Regions from separate parts of the Vibrio rhizosphaerae genome, predicted to be linked through region 2. Evidence: riboswitches for the same ligand, from Rfam matches in the RefSeq annotation. Region 2 holds a riboswitch; the other holds the start of a gene.

Region 1 (3,425 bases), 980 kb from region 2:
ACTTTTCACACCCGGTTCCCAAGCCAAGAGATCATGACCAAATGTCCGAGGTACAGAAGTCGATGGATTACTGGAACGCGGCGTGGACGGTATATAGGTGTCATAACTATTGGCATGGTCAACAGGGCGACTGCCATCAAGTGCGATCGCACCGAACGGACAAGCGACAGCACACAAGGTACATCCGACGCAAATGGATTCATTGAGAAAGATACGGTCTGCTTCTTTGGTGATCGCCTGAACCGGACAAACCGTTGCACACGGCGCGTCTTCACAATGACGGCACATAACCGGAACCGTTGTGTCGTTATTTTTCACCACGGTCAAACGCGGGTGACTTTGCAATCCGACTTTCTGGTGAACATCAGAACAGGCCGCCATGCATGTTTGGCATCCGATACACTTCTTAGGATCGGCAACTACAAATTTTTTCATAGCATTCCCTGACAGCTAAATAATCAACTCAGGGGCAATAACCATGCCATTTGTATGATTTTATTTTTATTTTATAAAAATCAACAAATTAAAAACTTACTTACTTTAAAATTCATCATTCTCGCAAGTAGTGCATCACAAAATCAATCACTCTCGACACTGGGTGTCGACACTATTGACGAACCAAAGACAACCTCAGACTGAACGAAAAAATCACAAAAAAAAAGAGGTTGGCACTGCCAACCTCTTCTGCATTTTCTTGCTTGTTCGTCGATTATTTTACCCGTTATTTTGCGGCTCAAACAGATCCTGATGCAGCTTCTGAATCACACTTTTTGCGTCATCGGCATCAACCAGAAAACACAGATTATGATCACTGGCACCATAGCAAATCATACGCATATTATAATCGCCGAGGGTACTGAAAACTTCTTTGGCATATCCCTTGGTCTCCATATGGTTACCAATTAAAGCGACCAGACTCAGATTGCGTTCGACTTCAATATGAGCGAGTTCTTCCAGCTCAGCCCGGGCAGCCGCAGGAAGCTCAGGTGCGCCACCAGCCGTATCCGTCTTATCCAGCGTGATGGACACACTGATCTCTGAGGTTGTAATCAAATCAACCGAGATTTTATGCTTGGCCAGAATTTCAAAAACCTTGGCCAGAAAGCCATAAGCGTGGAACATTTTGGCACTGCGAATGGTCACCATTGTCTGATTGGCTCGCAATGCAAGGGCCCGGAAATAAGGTGAGTTTTCAACACGTTTCCGAATCCAGGTACCGCCTTTCTCCGGCTCTTTCGATGAGCCGACAAAGACCGGAATACCGTGTCGCAACGCAGGCAGTAATGTAGAAGGATGCAGAATTTTTGCGCCAAAATTCGCCATTTCTGAGGCTTCATTGAAGCTAATTTCAGGAATCGGAGCCGCGTTCGGCACAATGCGGGGGTCAGTGGTATAAATTCCGGGAACATCCGTCCAGATTTCCAGTCCGGATGCCTGTACCGCTTCCGCAATCAGGGCTGCTGAATAGTCACTTCCACCACGTCCCAAGGTCGTGGTATTCCCCTGTTCGTCAGAACCGATGAATCCCTGCGTTACTACCAGATGTTTTTGACATAAAGGTGCCAGTTTCTCTTTCGCTTGAGAGGCCGTCACTTCGATTTGTGGTTCAGCCCGGCCATAATAATCATCTGTGCGTAATACATCGCGAATATCAAATCTGACAGCATCGATACCCCGTTCTTTGAGAACCTGAGTCAGAATATGCGTCGAGATGAGTTCACCACAGGCAACCAAATGATCGGTCAGCTTACTGCTGGTCTGGAAAGATGCAGCATCCGCGAGACTCGTTACCGTATCAAGAATCGCCTGAACCGCTTCTTTAACGGCGTCCTGCTCTTGTAACGATTCAATGATTGAAAAATGGATGTCAGATAATTGCTCTAAAATAGATGTCCGTCTTTCTGCATCCTGAACACCGTTGGCCAGTTCAACCAGCAGATTTGTCACACCAGAACAGGCACTACTGACAACAAGCTTGGTGTCCGGATTACTTTCGATGACGGCAGCACAACGACTCATTGCTTCGAAGTTTGCCACGCTTGTTCCGCCAAACTTGGCGACATTGAGTGCACTCACAGTATTTCTCCCACGACTTCCTAAAATAAAAAATGTTGTGTTGGGTAACCAACGTCCAATGTTCGAAGAGAGTATTTCTAGAGCAAAAATAGAGGCGATTCGATGAAAGTAGACCTCAGAAGCTCTTCACCAGTTAGCACTGATGACAGTTGATGGGATTCAGCCCATTCACCCGACAATCCAAATCCACAACGATGGACTGTCTCGGCACTACTCCCCCTGAATATTCTGTCTTGGAGTTGAGGCTCCACAAAATACCTGCCTGGGCAGTGCTCCTCTTCTGCTTGATAGCTTAGGTATTGAACGTTTTTGTCCTATCAATGTCAATGACAAATTGAATGAAACTGGTCATTTTTTACCCAAATACTCAGTCCACAGAAAAATACTCGACTAGACTTGTGTCGGATAGCTTTCCTGACGGATAAGCGTTAGCCTGAGCACTTGCCAGTAAGTGTCAATGAAAGGAGTCAGCTTGTGACTGTACAAAGTTTTTTTCCACCACAAAGAACACTCATGGGCCCTGGCCCGTCTGATATTCATCCCCGGGTTTTACAGGCCTTAAGCCGGCCGACAATCGGACACCTTGACCCGTTATTTATTCAAATGATGGATGAATTGAAGTCTCTCTTACAATATGCATTTCAGACCGAAAATGAATTTACGATTGCTATTTCAGCCCCCGGCAGTGCCGGAATGGAAGCCTGTTTCGTCAATTTACTGGAACCGGGAGATAAGGTTATCGTCTGTCGCAATGGCGTCTTTGGCGAACGGATGCGGGAGAATGTGGTGCGCTGTGGCGCCAACGCAGTCGTGGTAGACAACGCATGGGGAGAAAGTGTCTCTGTTGAAAAAGTCGAACAGGCAATTCAGGCACACCCGGATGCGAAAGTACTAGCATTTGTCCATGCAGAGACGTCAACCGGTGCGCTCAGTGACGCCAAAGCATTAGGTCATTTGGCAAAACGATACGGTTTGTTAACCATCGCCGATACCGTGACGGCGTTAGGTGGCGTGCCTTTAGCGGTAGATGAATGGCAATTAGACGCGGTTTACTCCGGCAGCCAGAAATGTCTTTCCTGTGTGCCCGGTCTCTCCCCCCTGACCTTTTCTCCGGCTGCCATTGAAGCCATCAAAGCCCGGAAAACGCCGGTCCAAAGCTGGTTTCTCGATCAAACCTTGGTCATGGGCTACTGGAGCGGGCAACAAAAACGCAGTTACCACCACACCGCCCCCGTCAATACCTTATATGCGCTTCATGAATCACTGGTCTTGTTGCAGGAAGAGTCTCTGACGGCCGCATGGCAACGCCACCAGCAGATGCATCAACAACTGAAACAAGGGCTGGAACA
Region 2 (3,425 bases):
AAAACACCAATGGTGCCGGTGATGCTGCATTGTCTGCTTTATTACATGACATGGCAGCAAATAGATACCATAAAATGAATGTGCCGAATTCAATTAAGCATCAATATGATTCTATTACTTATTCATCGTTCTCCCAAGTCTGTAAGTATTCTAATAGAGCAAGCTATGAAGTTTTAAGTCAACATTCACCAAGGTTATCAAAAGGTTTACCAGAAAGAGAGGATAGTCTGGAAGAAGCATATTGGGAACGATAACAAAAAATAATTCGGTGAAAAAAGTAGATAAAATGTTTCGCTAAGAATAATTGGTTTCGCATAAAGGTTCATATAATTACTCTGAATGAGAAACAATAAAAAAGGCTCCATGAGGAGCCTTTTAATATTTATGTCGCTGGAATTAGAGCGCAAAATCATCCAGAGACTTGCCTTCATCAAGGGCTTTTTGAATTACAGATGGTGTACGACCTTGACCTGTCCAGGTTTTTTCTGCGCCATTTTCATCGATATATTTATATTTCGCTGGGCGTGGTGCACGTTTACCTTTTGTCTTACCTTCGGTGGAAAGTGCAGAAATTAACGCGTCTACATCGATACCATCTTGTGCAATTTGTTCAGCAATTTGAGCCAGTTTTGCTTCTTGCTTTTCTCTTTCTGCTCGTTCTTGTTCCTCTGATTCTCTGCGTTCTTCAACGACAGAGGTCAGTTTTTCTAAAGCTTCCTCTAACTGAACGAGTGTTAAATTACGTGCATAGGCACGTAAGCTACGAATATTCAGCAGAGTTTTAGTTAGTTCCGACATTTTGTTATTCCCACAACTTTATTTAAACACAATGTAATAATAAACGCAGATATTTATTATGACAACATTAGTGAACTAATAATATATAAAAAAACTGGCAGAATCGTAAATTATTGTAAATGCCTATGTCAAATTATCATTAATTACGATGGATATCATATATGAGCTTGATTTGTTAACAGAGTTATTCATTGAGCTTAATAGGAAGCTTATTGCTTTTGTCTCCTTTTGATTTAAAGAAAGGACAAACCTGTTGCAAATGGTTTTGGTATTTGTACAATGGGCGCGTTCTAATTCGGCCATCAACATATACTGCCGTTATTCTGTCGAAGTGGTAGTGAATTGTTCTAGTCCGTGTAGAGGTGCAATCAAGATAAGTAAATCAGAGTAGGGTGATGCCAGTGACTCTGACTGAAAGGCTTTTTTGCCGAAGTGAATGTGTTTATCGGAGACCGTTCGCTGGGGTTGTTCCCGAATAGGGGCAACACTGCCATAGTCTATTTTTTTGTATAACTATGGAGCGCTACTGTAGGATTGGGTGAAGCGAGATTGCTTTTCACTTAGTTCATCTTTTTGAATGACACAGACAGGTTATTCATATAATTACAATGCAGTAGGTCTCTTACCATATTAAATTATTGGTGATTGAAGATCATGACATTAGTTGATTTTTCCTCTTCCTATATCTCTCTTGTTCCACCGGTTGTTGCTTTGGGTATGGCGATCCTGACCAGACGAGTATTGCTCTCTTTAGGTGTTGGTATCTTGTTGGGGGCCTGCCTGTTGAACGATTATTCTCTGTTTTCTTCGTTCGATTACATCCAAGGCAAAGTTTATGCGCTAGTGATTGAAGACGGTGCAATTAATAGTTGGAACATGAGTATTATCGGTTTTCTTCTCCTACTCGGGATGATGACTGCAATTTTGACGCTTTCTGGCGGGACTCGGGCATTTGCATTGTGGGCCGATAAAAAAGTGAAAGGCAATAAAGGTGCACAATTGCTTTCAGCTTTTTTGGGCGTTTTTATTTTTGTCGATGACTATTTCAATAGTCTGGCCGTTGGTTCGATTTCTCGTCCGGTCACTGACCGGTTCGGTGTTTCCCGCGCAAAGCTGGCATACATTCTTGATTCAACCGCTGCACCTATGTGTATCATCATGCCGGCTTCCAGTTGGGGGGCTTATATTATGACCATCATCGGTGGCATTTTAGTCTCCCACGGTATGACCGAATATACACCGTTGAATGCATATATTGCGTTAATTCCAATGAATTTCTATGCCATTTTTGCTTTATTAATGGTATTCGCGATGATCGTTTTTCAATTAGATATCGGTCCGATGAAGCATCATGAACATCGGGTTGCATCCGGCATCGGGCGTGATGATCAAGCAGCAGAACTCAAAGATGAACTCGATATTCAAGAAAGTGAATCAGGGCGAGTGCGTGACTTAATTGTACCGATTGTGGCACTGGTCATTGCTACCGTTGCCGCGATGCTCTTTACCGGTTGGCAGTCGCTGGCTGCTGCTGGTGAAACATTTAGTATTTTAGGGGCGTTTGAAAATACTAATGTGGGGATGTCTCTGATCGACGGTGGTTTAGTCGGATTGTTGATGGCACTCTTTTCTGTTGTGAGACAACGAATGCCGCTGGGTACCATTTTGAAAACGTTGTTCATCGGGATGAAGTCGATGTTCGGAGCAATCTTAGTGTTGTTTTTCGCATGGACAATCGGAGCCATTATTAAAGATATGCAGACCGGGCTCTATCTCTCATCCATGGCACAAGGCAATATTCCGGTACATTGGTTGCCTGCAATTCTATTTGTGTTGTCAGGGTTTATGGCATTCGCGACCGGCACATCGTGGGGAACGTTTGGCATTATGCTGCCAATTGCCGGAGATATTGCTGGTGCAACCGAGCTGGCGCTGATGATGCCAATGTTAGCCGCGGTACTTGCAGGTTCCGTCTTTGGTGATCACTGTTCTCCGATTTCTGACACCACTATTTTGTCGTCAACCGGGGCGCGGTGTCATCATATTGATCATGTTTCAACGCAACTTCCTTATGCGTTGCTAGTGGCGTTTATCTCGCTGATTGGCTATATCGTTTTAGGGCTGAGTGATTCCGTTAGCTTATCCTTACTGGTGACCTTGGCCGTATTTGCCGTCATCTGTTTTGGCTTTCGTATCCGACAGCAATCTCAGGCATGATTTGTCTTATGAAGATTATTTGCATAAAAAGTCAAAAGAGGGGTTGCAAAACCCCTCAAGCTTGTATAGTGTGAAGAAAACTTGATAGGCAAGTTAAAGATTTTTCCAAGTATGCGCGGTTTTATTATGAAAAGTTTTATTACGAACATTCATCACCATCATCATCCCTAAATTATCTTTCGGGAGATGAGCGCATACCCGGGAGATAAAATTCTCCCGGAGGTGAAATGAAAAAATTCAATGAACCCTCGGGAGTAATTCCGAGGGTTTTTTTATATGCTTTACATGAAGAAACAGCTGACATCCAAAAGTTGAATGGATACTGACAAGAACAATGATTGACAAGGAATTATTTATGCAAGCACAACAACGCCTGAGAATTGCAGTTCAAAAAAAAGGTCGCCTGAGCA

The links. A riboswitch is a leader RNA that binds a small molecule or an ion and turns the genes downstream of it on or off. The one in region 2 is predicted to bind lysine.
Region 1: it holds a riboswitch for lysine, as region 2 does, so the genes downstream of both, lysC (lysine-sensitive aspartokinase 3) here and OCV37_RS08875 (Na+/H+ antiporter NhaC family protein) in region 2, are expected to answer to the same signal.

What each region holds. Positions count from the first base shown of each region.
Region 1 covers NZ_AP024903.1:3,062,263-3,065,687, forward strand. The annotation lists gene OCV37_RS13380 (4Fe-4S dicluster domain-containing protein) at 1-435, opposite strand, end outside; gene lysC (lysine-sensitive aspartokinase 3) at 715-2,076, opposite strand; lysine riboswitch at 2,188-2,364, opposite strand; gene OCV37_RS13390 (pyridoxal-phosphate-dependent aminotransferase family protein) at 2,551-3,425, shown strand, end outside.
Region 2 covers NZ_AP024903.1:2,077,857-2,081,281, reverse strand. The annotation lists gene OCV37_RS08885 (inosine/guanosine kinase) at 1-254, shown strand, start outside; gene OCV37_RS08880 (H-NS family histone-like protein) at 397-798, opposite strand; lysine riboswitch at 1,148-1,332, shown strand; gene OCV37_RS08875 (Na+/H+ antiporter NhaC family protein) at 1,453-3,015, shown strand; His leader region at 3,165-3,291, shown strand; gene hisG (ATP phosphoribosyltransferase) at 3,371-3,425, shown strand, end outside.